Spartinivicinus marinus: one gene and its partner. The protein of the gene in region 2 interacts with the protein of the main gene of each other region in a pairwise test. Links are inferred from orthologs where the notes say so. Each region holds a gene or a part of one and is shown on either strand. Other genes may lie near its edges.

The links.
Region 1: the proteins of secD (region 2) and pheT interact in binary tests that used the Escherichia coli proteins (3 or more experiments, as listed by UniProt). The link is inferred for Spartinivicinus marinus from one-to-one orthologs.

What each region holds. Positions count from the first base shown.
Region 1 is NZ_JAPJZK010000001.1:642,499-646,807, forward strand. Bases 1,269-4,309 are described here. They hold pheT (phenylalanine--tRNA ligase subunit beta), read right to left. Parts: upstream 3,957-4,309; coding sequence 1,581-3,956; downstream 1,269-1,580. Other genes in these bases: OQE68_RS03175 (MerR family transcriptional regulator), read right to left, coding at 1,269-1,294; ihfA (integration host factor subunit alpha), read right to left, coding at 1,269-1,577; pheS (phenylalanine--tRNA ligase subunit alpha), read right to left, coding at 4,024-4,309. Outside these bases: OQE68_RS03165 (hypothetical protein), read right to left, coding at 1-113; more of OQE68_RS03175, read right to left, coding at 932-1,268.
Region 2 is NZ_JAPJZK010000001.1:1,054,946-1,070,802, forward strand. What follows is about bases 6,550-9,487. They hold secD (protein translocase subunit SecD), read right to left. Parts: upstream 8,981-9,487; coding sequence 7,118-8,980; downstream 6,550-7,117. Other genes in these bases: secF (protein translocase subunit SecF), read right to left, coding at 6,550-7,086; yajC (preprotein translocase subunit YajC), read right to left, coding at 9,135-9,464. In the rest of the region: Fe-S protein assembly co-chaperone HscB, read right to left, coding at 1-254; iron-sulfur cluster assembly protein IscA, read right to left, coding at 276-599; Fe-S cluster assembly scaffold IscU, read right to left, coding at 819-1,202; OQE68_RS04995 (IscS subfamily cysteine desulfurase), read right to left, coding at 1,236-2,444; Fe-S cluster assembly transcriptional regulator IscR, read right to left, coding at 2,552-3,049; cysE (serine O-acetyltransferase), read right to left, coding at 3,422-4,303; tRNA (cytosine(32)/uridine(32)-2'-O)-methyltransferase TrmJ, read right to left, coding at 4,310-5,077; OQE68_RS05015 (inositol monophosphatase family protein), read left to right, coding at 5,274-6,086; more of secF, read right to left, coding at 6,166-6,549; tRNA guanosine(34) transglycosylase Tgt, read right to left, coding at 9,509-10,642; tRNA preQ1(34) S-adenosylmethionine ribosyltransferase-isomerase QueA, read right to left, coding at 10,675-11,706; OQE68_RS05050 (hypothetical protein), read left to right, coding at 12,337-12,720; OQE68_RS05055 (cold-shock protein), read right to left, coding at 12,920-13,129; ATP-dependent chaperone ClpB, read right to left, coding at 13,445-15,857. UniProt on the Escherichia coli protein: Part of the Sec protein translocase complex. Interacts with the SecYEG preprotein conducting channel. SecDF uses the proton motive force (PMF) to complete protein translocation after the ATP-dependent function of SecA.

The DNA of each region.
Region 1 (4,309 bases), 420 kb from region 2 along the record:
GTGTAAGTATCGCTAGGGACGCCACCTACCGTATTCCTTAACTGATGAGGGCTACATCCAAATAGAAAAGCTCCCATTAAAATAACAAAACTAAGTTTTTTAAAATTCAACATAACTTATATTTACCGCTCAACAATATAGAGTTAATGTAAGTTTAAGTAGACTAGATTTAAAACCAAAAATAAATCAATACTTACAGCAGAGTCTACCTCTGAGGTATCTGATATTAATAAAATACTCTATCAGACTACTAAGACATGAAAATATAAAGCCATTAAATTATATATGGTCTATTAAGACAAACAACAATAAAAATGTAAATTTTGTAAAGATTATTAGATTTTATTAAACTAATAGTTTGATAGATAAAATGAAGCTAGGCAATATATAATTATCCCATTTTTTATGGGATAATTATTTATAATATATTCCACAAAACTTTAACATAAAACTTCTGCTGTTTAATATCCCTTTGCTAAGCAAAACGAAGCCACGCATTACCCTGGCATGCAATGAAGTGATAATTCAAACTTGAATACCAAAAGCAAACCTAAGGCAACTTACCAGAAAGAATACCTTCTTCTGATCGTTAAACTCAGTAATGATCAAACCATAAACAAACACCAACTTAAAACAAAACTTGCCCCATAAATAGAAGTCAGTTGTCGTTTAGTAGACTTTTGCTAAAAATTATATTGCAGGTTATTGCAGAATATTGCAGGACGAGAATGAGTCTCAATTTCAAAGACTTGTAAGTGATTGATCTAGAAAGAAAAAATGGTCGGAGTGAGAGGATTCGAACCTCCGACCCCCACAACCCCATTGTGGTGCGCTACCAGGCTGCGCTACACTCCGAATTGCTTCAAGGCTTTGAAGCAATGGTGATGATACAGGAAATCCGCTGAAGTTCAAGCGGATTTCCTGTCGTGATTTAACGAGACTTTAATACAGCAAGCACTTCTTCCAGCTCGGCGATCATCTGCCGTATAAGTTGTTTATATTGCGTGCGATCTGATTTTGAGTCTTCACCAGCAAGCTGATTTCTAGCCCCACCAATAGTAAAGCCTTTTTCATATAGCAAGCTTCTAATTTGCCGGATCATTAATACATCTTGACGCTGGTAATAGCGACGATTACCTCGCCGCTTTACGGGTTTGAGTTGTTCAAACTCTTGTTCCCAATAACGAAGCACATGGGGCTTCACCTGGCACAGCTCACTTACTTCACCAATAGTAAAGTAGCGTTTACCAGGTATCGCTGGTAGTTCTTCATTGATGATGCTTGGTTCCAGCATATGCCTCTACTCTTGCCTTGAGTTTTTGTCCTGGTCTGAAGGTAACCACTCTTCTTGCAGATATTGGAATCTCCTCCCCTGTTTTTGGGTTTCGACCTGGCCTTTCTCGTTTGTCTCTTAAGTCAAAGTTACCAAAGCCAGACAATTTAACTTGTTCATTAGATTCCAAGGCATGACGAATTTCTTCAAAGAACAACTCTACCATATCCTTGGCTTCTCGCTTGTTAAGGCCAAGCTCCTCAAAAAGACGCTCAGCCATTTCTGCTTTCGTCAGTGCCGCCATTGGCTACTTCCTCAAACTTGCCTGAAATTTTTGCTCCAGTTCTGTGACTACTTGATCAATAATTGAGTTCACCTCTTCATCATTAAGAGTGCGCGATGGATGTTGCAACGTCAAGCCTAAAGCCACACTTTTCTGACCTGGTTCAATTCCTTTCCCTTCATATAAGTCGAATAAAGTCAATGACTTAAGCCATTCACCCGCTTTTTCCGCAATTACTGACTTAAGCTCTTGGGCTAATACTGCTCTATTTACAATAAACGCCAGGTCTCGTCTAACTTCTGGGAATTTAGACAATGGGACAAAGCTTGTAACTTTGCCAACACTAATTGCCTTTAAGTCCAGCTCAAATAAATAGGCAGCATTCGGCAAATCCAACTTCGCTTGTAGTTCTGGATGCAATGTACCTAAGTGACCTGCAAGCTTTCCATTACAATAAACAGCAGCCGTTTGACCAGGGTGCATAGCGGTATGCTTACCAGGTTTAATTTCAACTTCAGCTTCATTACCTAAGGCAAGCAGTGCTTCTACATCTCCTTTCAGGTCATAGAAGTCTACTGACTGTTTTTGAGAGTGCCAGCTCTCTGGGAAGAGACTACCGTAAACAACACCCGCTATTTTTTGTTCTTGAGTCAAACCATTACCTGCTTCGATAAACACCTGCCCAGTTTCAAATAATCTGACTCTTGGCTGCTGTCTATTTAAGTTGTATTGCACATTGCTCAATAAACTTGGCAATAAGCTGGTTCTCATGACAGCCATGTCTGCCGAAATAGGATTAGCCAATGGTTGAGGCTTTAAATCTGGACTAAACAACTGCTGCAACTCTGAAGCAATAAAGCTGTAATTAATGACTTCTTGATAGCCTAAAGTTGTCAACAACTTACGCTGCTGATTTAGTGGTGTTTTAGTCTCTGGTATTTGTGCCATTACCTGCTGGCTTTGCGGTGTTGTTGTGGGCAGTTGGTTATAGCCAAACACACGCGCAAGCTCTTCAATCAGGTCTTCTTCCCGCTCAATATCAAAACGATAGCTCGGTACATCTACTATCCAACTGTTTTCTTCAGCAGCTGCCACTTGCATCCCAAGCCCACTTAGTATGGTTTCAACCTTTTCCTTCGCCATACCAAAGCCCAGCAGCCTTTCAATTATTGCTTCTCTCAATTTAACTTGTCGGCGTGGAGGTAGTTTTTCTTGTGCAACCGCCTCTGTTAATGGGCCAGGCTGACCACCACAAATTGCTAAAATTAATGCGGTAGCACGTTCTGCTGCTAGCCGTGGTAGCTCATAGTCTACCCCTCGTTCAAAGCGATGCGATGAGTCGGTATGCATACCATAACGACGTGCCTTACCAGCAATAGTGATCGGATTAAAAAAAGCACTTTCCAAGAAAATATCTTTGGTTTTTTCTGAAACCCCAGAGTGCTCTCCCCCCATAATTCCTGCCATTGCTAATGGCCCTTTTTCATCAGCAATCAGCAAAATATCATCTTGAAGGGTTATTTCCTGGCCATCTAATAATTTAAGTTTTTCCTCTGCCTTAGCTTTTCTCACAATTATTTGACCGTGTAATTCTGCCAAGTCAAAACCGTGCATTGGCTGTCCCAATTCCAACATCACATAGTTGGTCACATCAACCACAGGATCAATACTACGAATACCACTACGACGTAATTTTTCTTTTAGCCATAAAGGGGTAGGTTGTGATAAATCCACATCTTTTATTACTCGGCCAATATAACGAGGACAGTCATCGGGTGCCTGTATTTCTATAGCAAATTTTTCATCAATTTGTGGAGGTACAGGTTTAATTTCAACTGAATTAACAGGCTCATCAAAGCTCACACCCACTTCACGAGCAACACCAGCAATACTTAAACAGTCAGCACGGTTAGGCGTTAAATCAACATCAATGATATGATCATCTAGTTGTAAATACTGACGTATATCTTCTCCAACAGGTGCATCAGCAGGTAGTGCCATTAATCCATCATGATTTTCAGAAATCCCTAACTCAGCTTCAGAGCACAGCATTCCAAAAGACTCCACCCCTCTAAGTTTTGCCTTTTTAATTTTAAAATTTTCAGGCAATACAGCCCCAACCAAAGCAAACGGCACTTTCATTCCTGCTGTTGCGTTGGGCGCACCGCAAACCACTTGTAGGGTTTCATTACCAGCAGCTACCTGACACACTTTTAATTTATCAGCATTAGGGTGTGGCTCAGTACTTAAAATTTCACCGACAACAATGCCTTTAAAATCACCAGCAACAGGCTCAACTTCATCAACTTCCAGCCCAGCCATGGTGATTGTAGATACTATTTCTTCAGTTGTTGCTTTCGGGTTAACCCACTCACGTAGCCACTGTTCACTGAATTTCATCGTTTTACCATTTACAAATTAATTATTCTGAAAACTATACGCCTTTCGTTGCTTTTATTAAGGCCACTTAAAATTGCTGCAAGAAATTCAAGTCATTTTCAAAAAACATCCGCAGATCATTCACCCCATAACGCAGCATAGCCATTCGCTCAACCCCCAAACCAAAGGCATACCCCGTATATTTTTCAGAATCAATTCCCACTGCCTCAAATACTTTAGGGTGAACCATGCCACACCCCATTATTTCAAGCCATTTTGTATTCCCTTTTTCGTCTGTTCCCCACTCAATATCTACTTCAGCAGAAGGCTCAGTGAAAGGGAAGTAGGACGGGCGAAATCGCACTTTTAAATCA
Region 2 (15,857 bases):
CCTTTTAGCGACAATAGGTAGATCGCTCTTTGGGTGGCACTTTTCAACGTGTTGTAAGCTTCATTAACATGAGCTGTATATTGAACAGCAAGCCGCTGCTCTCGATCTGAAGCTCCCACAAACCGGTCTGGATGAGTCACTTTTTGGAGCTGTCGGTAGCGGCTGGCTAAATCGGCAAGATCAAGGTCAAATTGAACAGGAAGGTCAAATAGCTCAAAAAAGCTGGCAGTTAAATCTAAAGCGTTGATCGTCATTGGCTACTTTCAAAAGTCAGATTACACATTAAAGCTTTCGCCGCAGCCACATTCACTGGCGACATTAGGGTTATTAAACTTGAACCCCTCATTCAAGCCTTCTTTAACAAAGTCGAGCTCGGTACCATCAATATACAGGAGGCTTTTGGGGTCAACGACAACCTTCACCCCTCGACTTTCAAATACCTGATCTTCTGCTGCCAGCTCATCAACAAACTCAAGTACATAGGCAAGCCCTGAGCAACCGGTGGTTTTAACACCAACCCGGACACCTACACCCTTCTCACGATTACTTAAGTAACGGGTCACGTGTTTAGCTGCAGACTCCGTAAGGGTAATTGCCATAATATTAACACCTTTGTCTTGTCACTATGCTGCCTGCCTTTAATAGGCTGAAAACTCGCAAATTAAAGCTCAATTCAATTATGCCTAAGTACTTTGCATTGCAGATTTTGCATCATAATAGAAGCATCAGCAGCTAGCTTTCACTCTCAGTAAAAACCAAAACTTTCGCTGGGTACTTCCCTACAAAAGCTCTGGTTTTTAATAACACTAGGTTAAGACTTAACTACTACGCTTGTTGCGATAGTCAGTGACTGCAGCTTTGATTGCATCTTCTGCCAGCACCGAGCAGTGAATTTTCACTGGAGGTAACTCTAGCTCTTCAGCAATATTGGTGTTTTTAATTTGCTCAGCTTCATCAATAGTTCTGCCTTTCATCCACTCAGTTACAAGAGAACTAGAAGCGATTGCTGAACCACAGCCATAGGTTTTAAACTTAGCGTCTTCGATAATACCTTCGTCATTTACCTTGATTTGCAGGCGCATCACATCACCACACGCAGGAGCACCTACCATTCCAGTCCCGACAGAAGGATCTTCTGCATCCAACTTACCCACATTACGCGGGTTTTCATAATGATCTATTACTTTATCACTGTAAGCCATTTTGAACTCCTCACCCTTGATATTCGACTGCTATTAATGCGCAACCCACTCAACTTTTGAAATATCTACGCCGTCTTTATACATGTCCCATAGAGGCGAAAGCTCTCTTAACTTAGACACCGCCTTACGCACTTCCTTCGCGGCATAGTCAACTTCTTCTTCAGTTGTAAAACGTCCAAGTGTGAAGCGAAGTGAGCTATGAGCCAGCTCATCATTAATACCCAGAGCCCTTAACACATAAGAAGGTTCTAGGCTGGCTGAAGTACAGGCTGAGCCTGAGGAAACAGCTAAATCTTTCAGCGACATGATGAGTGACTCTCCTTCAACAAAGTTGAAGCTAACATTCAAGTTTCCAGGTAAGCGTTGGGTATAGTTGCCATTAACATAGACTTCTTCCATATCTTTAAAGTGATCCCAGAAGCGATTGCGTAACGCTAATAAACGTTCCTGCTCAGCCGCCAATTCTTCTTTTGCAATATGGAAAGCTTCGCCCATCCCAACAATTTGGTGAGTTGCCAGCGTACCTGAGCGCATTCCACGTTCATGACCACCACCGTGGATTTGAGCTTCTATTCTTACCCGAGGTTTACGCCGAACAAACAAGGCTCCAATGCCCTTAGGGCCATAAACTTTATGAGCAGAGAACGACATTAGATCTACTTTCAGAGTGGTCAGGTCAATATCAATTTTCCCTGCACTTTGCGCAGCATCGACATGAAAAATAATTTTTTTCTCGCGAGTAATTTCACCAATCGCAGCAATATCAGTGATCACACCAATCTCATTATTAGCATGCATTAAGGACACTAAAATAGTGTCTTCACGAATGGCATCTGCAACGACTTGTGGGGCAATAATTCCTTCGGGATTAGGCTCCAGATAAGTGACTTCAAAGCCTTCACGCTCCAGTTGACGGCAAGTATCAAGCACTGCTTTGTGCTCAATTTTAGAAGTGATGATGTGCTTACCTTTTTTCTGATAAAAACGGGCAGCACCTTTAATAGCTAAGTTATCAGACTCAGTAGCACCAGAGGTCCAAACAATTTCACGCGGATCACAGTTTACCAAGTCCGCCACCTGACGCCTGGCATTCTCAACTCCTTCCTCTGCTTTCCAGCCAAAGGCATGAGACCTTGAGGCAGGATTGCCGAAATGTGTCGTTAGATATTCCGACATCTTTTCAGCCACTCTTGGGTCAACCGGAGTGGTAGAAGAATAGTCCAGGTATATCGGTAGTTTCATTGATTACTATCTCCAGCGCTTACTACGCTCCAGGCTTAATCTCAGTTCTATCAAGCAGCTACAGCTGCTCTCATTTTATAAACGGTTCTAGCTAGCAGCGAGTCAGGTCACAAGGTTGAGGCATCAATTCGCTCTACTAACTTTTGCTCACTTTGCTTCTGGTTATTGACTCGCTCTTCTTGGCGAGTTGCAACATCACGTACTTCTCGCTGGGCCACTAAATCAGCCAAGCTAATTCCACTTAAAAATGTATGTATTTGCTTACTTAAATCACACCACAAATGATGGGTTAAACAGGTATCACCTTGTTGACAGCCGGTTTTGCCATGACATCGGGTCGCATCCACCGACTCATTAACTGCATCAATGACTTGTGCTACATGAATTGCCTGGGAGGAGCGACTCAACCGATAGCCTCCACCAGGACCTCGAATACTAGTAACTAACTCATTACGTCTCAACTTAGCAAACAGCTGCTCCAGGTAAGACAATGAAATTCCTTGACGTTCTGATATATCTGCAAGCGCAACTGGCCCTTTATCAGCATGTAGGGCAAGGTCTAACATTGCTGTAACTGCATAACGGCCTTTGGTAGTTAAGCGCATGTCGATTACTCTGTGTGTCGATTGCTGTTATCGCTTACAATTTTGAGAAGCTATGGTATATAATCGCGGTTCTCTTGAGCTTTAAGAATTTTAAAACTTTTCTTCAGTTAAACTTCAAAAAGTTATTAGCAAACTCTAGTTAAAGATTATGCTAAAACCAACCAAATTGATCAAGTATTTATCCTAGTATTTTAGTCAAGTATTTTTAACTCTAAAAAACTTACCTAATAGAACAAGCAGGTCAGTAGTTTTAATGGGTGACAGCCAGACCAGGAACCATAGCGTGAAAGTGCCACTAGCCACTACACTAAAAGTACTATGCATATTACTTAAACTGGCTATATATAAAGCATTTATAGCTAAATAGACAGGCTATATAATATTGTCTTTTTCTTTATCAGACTCACTTGACTCTAATGAAGAGTTTTGTGCGACTACAACAGTCTCGACTGGTTTTTCATTTGAATCCTCTGTAGTCACAGAGCTTGCACTACCATTCTCTTTCACCGAAGCAAAGTCTTCATCGTTTAGTTCAGGCAAGGCTTTATCACAGTAATTAATACCCAAGTCTTTCAACCCTTTGCACATAACATCAATTTTGGTATCCACTGCATGTAGGTGTCCTAACAAGCTTGTGACTGCCTTAGCCACAGGATCGGGCATATTCTGCGTCACACCATAAGCGTCAAAGCCTATTTTTTCAGCCATTGCCTGATGTCGAGGGTCAACTCCATTGGCAGACGATTTTTGAATGATACGACCAGGAATACCGACCACAGTAGCACCAGCAGGGACTGGTTTGGTCACTACCGCATTTGAGCCCACCTTGGCATTTTCTCCTACGGTAAATGGGCCTAGAACTTTTGCACCCGCACCAACTACAACCCCATTTTCTAAAGTGGGGTGACGCTTTCCTTTATTCCAGCTAGTTCCTCCCAGAGTAACTCCTTGATAGAGTGTCACATCATCACCAATTTCCGTGGTTTCACCAATAACTACTCCCATACCATGATCAATAAAAAATCGTCGCCCAATTTTTGCACCCGGATGAATTTCAATACCGGTTAGTAGCCTGGCAATAGATGAAATAAACCGAGCTAACCATTTAAGCCCTTTAGTCCAAAGTATGTGGCTCAAGCGATGAAATAATAAAGCATGTACCCCTGGATAACTGGTTAATACCTCAAGGGTATTACGAGCCGCAGGATCACGATCAAAAACACTAGCTATATCTTCTCGAAGGCGCTCAAACATGGGGAGTTAACCTGTGGGTTGAGTCTTGCTAAGTTGTTTGATTATCCGCTGAGTATCAGACAGTACACCACGTAACATATTTACTTCTTTACTATCCAACATGGCACGTTGAAATAAGCGACGAAACCTTGTCATCACCACACCCGGATTAGAGGGGTCAAGAAATTCAATTTGAGTCAGCAGCTCCTCAAAGTGAGCTAAAAACCTTTCTACTTCTTCATGTGACGCATCAGGAAAAGCACAGTCCTGACTAACAGAGCTTGATAGCTTTTCTGGCTGCTGTTGCTCCAGGTGACTCATTCGCAGCTCGTAAGCAATAACCTGAACTGCTGCACCGAGGTTTAGAGAGCTATAACCTTCACAGGCAGGAATATTAACATGGTAATTACACAGAGCTAGCTCATCATTGGTTAAGCCACGATCCTCTCTACCAAAAACAACAGCCACTTTTTTATTGCTACGACTTGCCTGCCCTGCTAGCTCCGCACATTCTCTTGGGTTTATCAGCGGCCAGGGGATCTTACGCTCACGAGCACTGGTACCAATCACTAGCTGGCAATCAGCTACAGCCTCTTGAAGAGTGCTCACCACACACGCCTGATTTAGCAAGTCTTCTGCTCCAGCAGAGCGACTAGTCGCATAAGGGTGGGGAAACTGATCAGGCTCAACTAACCGTAAGTCACTAAGCCCCATGGTTTTCATCGCCCTGGCAACTGCACCAATATTACCAGGGTGAGAGGTGTTCACTAACACCACTCTAATATTGTCCAACACAAGCCGTACCACCCAACTGTCTTCAATAAAATCAAGTTGCAGATTTTAACAGAGTTCGGATTCATAAGGTAACTGACTGTAAACACATGCAGATAAATCAGCTATGTATAAATACCAACACACTAAAGTTAACAGCCATGATTTATTATTTGATATAATTAATTTTTGTTCTTTTACATGCCAAAGTGATTTTCCTATGCAACCAATGCTTAATATAGCCTTGAGGGCTGCTCGTAATGCCGGTGACGTGATAGAGCGTGCTGTTGAGCAGTTAGATGTACTCACTGTTAACAAAAAAGGCGACCGCGATTTTGTTACTGAAGTTGACCAGGCAGCAGAGAAAGTAATTCTGCGTACGTTAAAAAAAGCTTACCCTAATCATGGTTTCTATGGAGAAGAAACAGGCCATCACCCAGGCCATGGTGAAGGACAGGACTACCTGTGGATTATTGATCCATTAGATGGCACCACCAACTTTATTCATGGCATTCCTCACTTTGCAGTTTCAATTGCCTGCCAGTATAAAGGGCGTATTGAGCACGCCATTGTTTTAGACCCTATCCGTAAAGAAGAATTTTCAGCAAGCCGTGGCCGAGGTGCTCAATTAAATGGTAAGCGCATTCGGGTCAGTAAAAACAAACCGCTAAATGAGTCATTGCTTGCAACAGGCTTCCCTTTCCGCCCCGATCAAATGGATAAAATTGATGATTACCTTGGCATATTTAAGTCTCTAGTCGAGCAAACTGCTGGTATACGCCGAGCAGGTTCCGCAGCCCTGGATTTAGCTTATGTTGCGGCTGGTCGTTACGACGCTTACTGGGAGTTCGGATTAAACCAGTGGGATATCGCTGCAGGTGTACTACTTATTCAGGAAGCAGGTGGATTGGTTGGCGACTTTAAAGGAGGTCATGAGTTTATGGATAATGGGCAAATCGTAGGCGGCAACCCAAAGTGTTTTAAATCTGTGCTACAACAAATCCAGCCTCACTTTTCCAAAGGCTCTAAATAACCATATCGTTATTAACACTCCAAAAAAAGGTGGCCAACCTAGCCACCTTTTTTCTTTAAAAATCATTCAAGAATTGATTTTAGGGAAGCTCGTCAACCGCTTCTTGCTCTACTTCTGGAGGCATTAAGTCATCACGACTGATTTTCATCACCAACAAAATATTAGCTGCCACATAAATAGAAGAGTAAGTACCTACACCAACACCAATCATTAACGCTAACGCAAAGTTATGGATAAGTTCTCCACCATAAATAAACAGAGCTACTAACACTAACAAGGTAGTCAGCGACGTAACCAAGGTTCGACCTAACGTTTGAGTGAGCGATGAATTGATTACTTCAATTGGCGTTGCTTTTCTTAGTTTTCTAAAGTTTTCACGAATTCGGTCAGCCACAACAATCGTGTCGTTTAATGAGTAACCAATAACCGCTAGCAATGCAGCCAACACGGTCAGATCAAAACTTAAATTAAAGACAGAAAAAACACCAAGCGTAATGATTACATCATGGGCCAGTGCTAATACAGCACCCAAGGCAAACTTAAACTGGAAGCGAGCTGCTATATATAGCATCACCACACCCAGCGCAAGTAGCATACCCAGACCACCATCTTCTCGCAGCTCTTCACCTACTTGAGGGCCAACAAACTCAGAGCGCCTTAGCTCAATTTCCCCCTCATAGGATGACTTCAAAATTGCAGCCACATCATTGCCTAGTGAAGGCTTATCACCAGCAATCCGTACCAGCACATCTTTGTCAGAGCCAAAGTCCTGAACAACCGCATCAGGGTAGCCAGCAGCCTGTAATTCTTTACGAATATTCTCTAAATTAGCCGTTTTATCATAACCAAGCTCAATCAGAGTCCCTCCTGTAAAATCCAACCCGAACTGCAACTGGTTAGAAAACAGAGAAATAATCGAACCCAACACGAGCGCTATAGAGAGCGCGGCAGCTATCACCCGCGCCCCCATAAAATTTAACACTTTTTCGTTGTCATTCATCCTTTTGCCTTTAAATCTGCTAAGTTAGGAACTAAATCCACAATTTTTTCAACTGGCGACCACCGTGGGTCATATTGACCAATGCACGAGTCACAACGATGGCAGTAAATATTGAAGTCACAATACCAATGGACAATGTGACAGCAAAACCTCTTACTGGACCAGTGCCTACACCATAAAGAATAATGGCGACTAATAAGGTAGTTATATTGGCATCAAGGATGGTCACAAACGCTCGGTCGTAACCTTCATGAATAGCATGCTGAAGGGGTAGTCCTCGCTTCATTTCTTCTTTAATTCTAGAGAAAATAAGCACATTGGCATCTACTGCCATCCCTACAGTCAACACTATCCCCGCAATACCAGGTAAAGTTAAGGTGGCTGATAATATAGACATAAAGGCTATCAGCAAAACTAAGTTAAGCCCCAGAGCCACATTAGCAAACAAGCCAAACACCTTGTAATAAACCAGCATGAAAAGCAGCACCAGGACAAAACCGACTACTACTGATTTAAAGCCTAACTCGATGTTTTCTTTACCCAGGCTTGGACCAACCGTACGCTCTTCAACAAAATACATAGGAGCAGCAAAAGCACCTGCTCTTAATAGCAGCGCTAGCTCTTTTGATTCGCCAACTGAATCTAATCCAGTAATCCTAAACTGAGTGCCTAATGCAGACTGAATAGTCGCCAGGCTAATAATTTTGCGCTCTTCTTTAAAGCGGGTTTCTTTAACAACCGTCGCCTTACCGTCAACAACCTTTTCAACCTCTTTTGTATAAGGACGCTCTTCAATAAAGATCACTGCCATCTGGCGGCCAACATTGGTACGTGTAGCTTTATTCATAAGCTGACCACCACCACCGCTTAAGGTAATATTTACCTGAGGGCGGCCATTTTCATCAAAACTAGCACGAGCATCTGCCACTTGATCACCCGTCACTATTATTTTCTTTTCTAGCTTGGCCTGACCACCTTCTTTACGATTAAGGGTTTCATATTGCCCTGCTTTAGCGTCAAGCTGTGCTGCTAAGCGAAATTCCAGGTTAGCCGTTTTACCAATAATCTTTTTAGCTTCTGCTGTATCCTGAACACCCGGCAACTCCACCACTATACGATTACGCCCCTGCCGCTGGACCAGTGGCTCAGAAACTCCCAGCTCATTGACCCGGTTTCTAAGTGAAGTCAGGTTCTGCTTAATCGCATAGTCTTCGATATCTTTTACTTTTAACTCAGAAAACTGATAGCTAAGCCAGTAGATAGCGCTATCTTCGCCTGCATTAATATTCAAGTCAGAGTATTTACCGCGAACCACCTGCATGGCTTTATCACGCTTAGCTTCATTTTTGAAATTTAACACCCAGCGAGCACTGGTAGAGCTACTACCTACTTTGTAGCGCAGATCCTGCTTACTCAGCTCAGAGCGAATTTCGTTATGAATGCCTTTTAAGCGAGTAGCAATGGCTTTACCCATATCCACTTCCAATAAGAAGTGAACCCCACCACTTAAGTCCAAACCTAACTTCATTGGCCCAGCACCCATTGAGCGAAGCCAGTCAGGCGTAGTCGCAGCCAGGTTAAGTGCCACTATATAGTCATCACCCAACCAGTCTTTTACCATTGACTTAGCTTTTAATTGGTCTTCAAAGCTATTCAACCGGAGCAAACCCGCCCCTTTATTAGTTACTTCAAATCCTTTTATCCCAATACCTTGCTTTTCCAAACGCTTTTGAGCTTGTTGCAGCGTCGACTCAGAAACAGCAGTTGCTGAGCGGTGATGGGAGATTTGAATGGCTGGATCATCTTGATATAAGTTGGGTAATGCATAAATCACCCCTATCGAGACAATAAAAATAACGAGGAAATACTTCCAAATTGGATACTTATTGAGCATGGTTCTGCCCTATATTCCTTCTTGTTCAACAGAACCCGGCAAGCCTAAGCCTGCCTGACGGGTCGGTAGTTGGCGGGTTAATCTAATAAAGGCTGCTAAAAAAGCGCTACTTAGCCAAGCCTTGAATGATGATTAGGATACTTCGCCTGAATAATTAGATTGCTTTGATAGTACCTTTCGGTAATACAGCAGATATGGCCTGCTTCTGAAAATTCAACTCCACATTGTTAGAAACCTGTAATGTGACAAATTGTTCAGATACCTTTGTGACCTTGCCAACAATCCCTCCGTTAGTCACTACCTCATCGCCTTTATTCAGGTTTTCAACCAGCTGCTGGTGCTCTTTCATACGCTTTTTTTGTGGGCGAATTAGCAGGAAATAAAATACTGCCACCATTAGCACCAGCATACCAATTTGAATCATTCCACCACCTTGCGCTGCAGCAGCGGGGGCAGCAAAAGCTTCATTAATAAAAAAACTCATGGTTGTATTACTCCGTCGTTAATATAAATCAGTATTGGTATTCACTAACCCAGTGCAGGCACCGCCTCACTACGTTTTTGATAAAACGCTGTAACAAACTCTGTCAATTGATGATTTCCAATAGCTTCTCGCAGCCCTGCCATTAGTTGCTGGTAATAGCGCAAATTATGAATCGTATTCAGCTGAGAACCTAAAATTTCCTTACATTTATCCAAGTGATGCAAATAAGCACGACTAAAGTTATTGCAAGTGTAACAATCACATTCAGCATCCAGTGGCCCAGTATCCGTTTTATTGACAGCGTTGCGAATTTTTACCACTCCCGTGGAAGTAAATAAATGGCCATTACGGGCATTTCGTGTTGGCATAACACAGTCAAACATATCCACCCCTCGCCTGACTGCTTCAACAATATCTTCGGGGGTTCCCACTCCCATCAAATATCGGGGCTTATTCTCAGGCATCAAGTGGGTAACACCCGATAAGACCTGCATCATTTCATGTTTCGGCTCACCAACAGAAAGCCCACCAATGGCATAACCATCAAAACCAATACCATTTAGCGCTTGTAATGACTGTTCTCGAAGGTCTTGGTACATGCCTCCCTGAATAATGCCAAACAAAGCGGAAGGGTTATCCCCATGCGCCTGTTTGCTTCGCTCCGCCCAGCGCAGCGATAATTCCATTGAGCGTTTGGCTTGATCATGTGAGGCAGGATAAGGTGTACACTCATCAAATATCATCACAATATCTGAACCAAGTGCTCGCTGCACTTCCATAGAGCGCTCAGGACTAATAAATACTTTGGAGCCATCAACAGGGGAGCGAAAAGTCACACCATCTTCAGTAATTTTTCGCATTTCACCCAAGCTAAAGACCTGAAACCCACCAGAGTCTGTCAGAATTGGTTTTTCCCAGCCAGTAAAATCATGGAGATCGCCATGAGCTGAGATAATGTCAGTGCCAGGCCTTAACATTAGGTGAAAAGTATTGCCTAAAATAATGTGCGCACCGATACCTTCGATATCTCGGGGCAACATACCTTTAACCGTGCCATAAGTACCCACTGGCATAAATGCTGGCGTTTCAACAATACCTCTGGGGAAATGTAATCTGGATCGACGAGCAAAGCCGTCAGTGGTTATTTGCTCAAATTTTAAAAAACATTCACGAGCCATAAAGTACTCAATACTATTTTACAAAAAGTCTATTAATTCTGTTTCTGGCTGATAAACATGGCATCGCCATAGCTAAAAAAGCGATACCTCTGCTCAACGGCTTCCTGATAAGCTTTCTTTGTTGCTTCCATACCAGCAAATGCTGATACCAACATCAATAACGTGGACTCTGGCAAGTGGAAGTTAGTTACCAAAGCATCAACCGCTTTAAATTGATAACCAGGGTAAATGAAGATATCGGTTTCTCCTTGATAAGGTTCAATTTCACCCATCTTGCTCGCCGTTTCCAAACAACGAACACTAGTTGTGCCTACCGCAATCACTCGTTTACCAGCTGCCTTGGTTTGCCTAACTAGCTGACACACTTCAGCAGATACATCAATTAGTTCTGCATGCATTTTGTGATCTAAAATATTGTCTACCCTCACTGGCTGAAAAGTTCCTGCGCCCACATGAAGAGTCACAAATGCTTTATTAACACCCTTTTTTTCAAGCAGTGAGAACAGAGCCTCATCAAAGTGTAAGCCTGCTGTTGGTGCTGCAACTGCACCAGGCTTACTGCCGTATACCGTTTGATAACGCTCACGATCAGCCAGCTCATCCTCTCGCTTCATATACGGTGGAAGTGGCATATGGCCAATTTCATCCAGTACATCTAACACTGAGTGTTCTTCAGAAAACTGCAGCCGAAATAGACTCTCTACACGCTCCAGCATGGTTACCCAAATGCCATTGGCCAGTTTGAGCTTGCTACCAGGTTTAGGAGGCTTGCTTGCCTTAATATGAGCTAACACTTGATTATCAGATTCAACCCGCTCAATTAATATCTCAAGCTTGCCACCAGTTGCCTTCTGTCCAAATACTCGAGCAGGAATCACCCTGGTATTGTTAAACACCAGTAAATCTCCTGTCTCTAAAAAGTCCACTAACTGGCTGAATTGTTGATGAGTAATATCGCCAGTTTTACCATTCAAGCACAGTAGTCGGCTTGCTGAGCGCGACGCTAAGGGATACTGGGCGATTAACTCTTCAGGTAGCTCAAAGCTAAAATCTTTAACTTGCATGTCTCAGTACAACAGCTATAAAAACACGCTAGCTTACCGAAAAAGTGGCGCTGGACCAATCAGAAAAAGCTATTCTCCTCTGAAAATAGCGGGCTTCCTCAGTGAAAAGCAAAGGAAAGGCGTTTAATGACTGATTGGAAATTAACAGTTGACCTTACATAAACCTTTGTTATACTTCGCTGCAATTGTGCCAGCGTGGTGAAATTGGTAGACACGATGGATTCAAAATCCATTGCTAGCAATAGCGTGGCGGTTCGAGTCCGCCCGCTGGTACCACATCTATTTTATAAGCTTATTGACCGATCAAACTAGCAAAACCTCCTTAATCTTTCCTTATTGTTTAACCCCAATCTCTGCCACTAAAACTCATTTGCCTAGGTTTAGCTCTTCCTTTAGCTAGCAGCAACTAATGACAACTATGTTTTAATCGTTTATTTAATATTGATTTAGCAAAATCAACAGCCCCAAACCTTAAGGGCATCTTTAATAATATTTTAATTAATCTCTTCTTTATATTTTTTATTTGTTGGGCAGCAAATTATTATTCATAAATTCAAAAACACATTTACTCTATCCCACTAAACTTTTAGAAGCAGTCGTGAATTACTACTGACATCATAAGGGCTGAGTATGAACCAACCTAATACTTCCTCACCTTACAACTTTATTTCAGCAATCTCTAAACTTTTCAATTTATTCATCCAATTCATTGCGCTACTTCTGTCTACAGCAGGCACTTTTGCATTAGTGGCTACAATTTTCGTAGTACTACTACAACTATTACACTTTATTGAGTCAGATCTATGGGTTAACTTTACTCCTGAGATCCTCTTTGGCCAATGTTACTGCCCTTTTTTTACTCATGATATTATCCAAAAAATCGGCCTAGCAGGTATGCTCTTCTGTTTCGGAATTGTTTTATTACTAGGTGGTTATTTGCTAAGTTTTTCCAACACCAAAACTGTGTTCGTAACAATAAAACTAAACCGCACTACTCCTAGTGTTGAAACCTAAAATATAATTAAATAATAACCAGAATTGATTATTTAATAACTTGATGAAATAGTATGCAGTGGCTATATAGTGTCATAGAACCAGCCATTTGATTATTAATAACTCATAAAAGCAAAAGAAGTGGTTTTTAAGGAGGGATTTAAAAGATAGGGGCAGTGCAACACACCACCCACAAGATAATATAAGCAACAATTATTACTTATAGAGGAACTACATTCTCAGCTTGTAATCCTTTAGGTCCTTGAGTAACAGTAAACTGTACTTGCTGACCTTCAGTTAACACTTTGAACCCAGTACCTTGAATAGCACTATAGTGAACGAATACATCTGGACCAGACTCCTGCTCAAGAAACCCGAAGCCTTTAGATTCATTAAACCACTTAACTGTGCCAGTTTGTTGATTAGACATAGATCGATCCGATATTAATTAAGCACATGAATTATAGGGTAAACAGGTGTGCCGTCAACTCATATAATTACATCTCATGTGCAGAACTTTTAACACTACTTTACAAAGTAAAGCTAACCCGCAGTCTGAAGCATTCGCTGCTTACAACGTTACACTTCATTGAGCACTCTATAAACTAGAAGCGCTCAGTAAGTTATTGGCTACTAAACACTCAAACATACAGAATGCACTATTGACTGCAATTTAGACTCCCACTTTACAGCAGTTACGCCGTTAGTTGTCAAGTACTAGCGCTGAATCCTGTAATAGCCTCTATTAGCCAAAACTTATTTGGTCATCCACCAAGTTCACCTCTATAGTTTCACCAGGACTATACTTACCAGCTAATATTTCTTGTGCTAATGGGTTTTCCAGCCAGCGCTGAATCGCTCTTTTTAGTGGTCGAGCACCATAAACAGGATCAAAACCTACATTCACTAACTTATCAATCACACTGTCTGCCAGCTGTAGATTTAAATCTTTTTCCTGTAGTCGCTGCCGTAAGCGACTCAATTGTATTTCAGCAATACCTTTAATTTGTCCTACCGATAAACCATGAAAAACCACTAGCTCATCAACTCGGTTAACAAACTCTGGCCTAAAATGATCTCCCACAACATCCATTAAGGTTGCTTTTAGTGTTTCAAAGTCATGAGTTTGCTTTTGAATTAAGTCTGAACCCAGGTTAGATGTCATGACCACTACGGTATTTTTAAAATCAACCGTACGCCCCTGGCCATCGGTTAAACGCCCATCTTCCAACACTTGCAACAAAATATTAAATACATCCGGATGAGCCTTTTCCACTTCATCCAATAACACTACTGAATAAGGGCGACGACGCACCACCTCGGTCAGATAACCTCCTTCTTCATAGCCAACATACCCTGGAGGTGCACCTACTAGCCGAGCGACTGAATGTTTCTCCATAAACTCAGACATATCAATACGAATGATCGCTTCTTCAGTGTCAAACAAAAACTCAGCAAGTGCCTTACATAACTCTGTTTTACCAACCCCAGTTGGCCCTAAAAACATAAATGAACCATTGGGGCGATTAGGGTCAGCTAACCCAGCCCGAGATCGACGCACTGCGTTCGATACGGCAAGCACTGCCTCATCCTGACCAATGACTCTTTTATGTAGGGCATCCTCCATTCGAAGCAGTTTCTCTCGCTCACCTTCCAACATTTTGGCAACAGGTATACCAGTCCACTTCGACACCACTTCAGCAATTTCTTCCTCTGACACACGATTTCGCAGCAAGCGCATATCGCTCATTTCGGCCTGACTTGCCAAATCTAGCTGCTTTTCCAGCTCTGGAATTCGACCATACTGCAATTCAGACATTCTGGCTAAATCACCACTCCGACGGGCCGCATCCAGTTCGGTACGCACCCGCTCTAACTCCTCCTTAATTTTTTGCGAACCGTGTAATGATGCTTTTTCAGACTTCCAGACCTCTTCTAAATCAGAGTACTCTTTTTCCAGTTTACTGATATCATCCTGAAGTTTCGTTAAACGCTTTTTGGATGCCTCATCATCTTCTTTTTTCAGTGCCTCACGCTCAATTTTTAACTGAATTAAACGCCGCTCCAACCGATCCATACTTTCTGGTTTAGAATCCATTTCCATCCGGATCCGACTGGCCGCTTCATCAATTAAGTCAATAGCTTTATCCGGCAGTTGTCGATCAGTAATATATCGGTGAGAGAGCTTAGCAGCCGCTATAATGGCAGAGTCAGTAATATCCACCCCATGATGTACTTCGTAGCGCTCTTTTAAACCACGCAAAATAGCAATAGTGTCTTCTTCATTGGGCTCATTAACCATGACTTTTTGAAAGCGACGCTCCAGTGCTGCATCTTTTTCTACATATTGTCGGTACTCATCTAAAGTCGTTGCACCGACGCAGTGCAATTCACCTCTAGCCAGAGCAGGCTTTAGCATATTACCGGCATCCATTGCACCTTCAGCTTTACCTGCACCTACCATGGTATGCAGCTCATCAATAAATAAAATGATTCGTCCTTCTTGTTTCGCCAGCTCGTTTAAAACGGCTTTTAACCGCTCTTCAAAGTCACCACGAAATTTTGCGCCGGCAATCAGTGCTCCCATATCTAACGCTAAAATACGCTTGTCTTTTAAACCATCGGGTACTTCACCATTAATAATACGCTGGGCTAAACCTTCTACAATTGCAGTCTTACCCACCCCAGGCTCTCCAATCAGAACGGGGTTGTTTTTGGTGCGACGCTGCAATACTTGTATAGTCCGGCGTATTTCATCATCTCGACCAATCACTGGATCCAGCTGACCTTTTTCTGCCTTAACCGTTAAATCAATGGTGTAGCGATCCAGTGCCTGACGGTGTTCTTCTGCATTAGGATCATTTACTGCTTGGCCACCACGCAAGTTTTTAACTGCTGTTTCAAGCGCTTGCTGACTAACTCCCTGGGTCTTTAGCAGCTCTCCTACTTGGCCTTTGTCTTCCATTGCAGCTAACAAAATAGTTTCACTGGAAATAAACTGGTCACCCGCCCTTTGCGATAATTTATCTGCCAGGTTTAATAGCCGCCCAAGCTGGGGTGACATTTGAACATCGCCATCACCGCTTGATACAACAGGAAGATTATCTAATGCCTTTTCAAAACCTTGCTTTAACTGATTAACATCGAAACCCACCTGC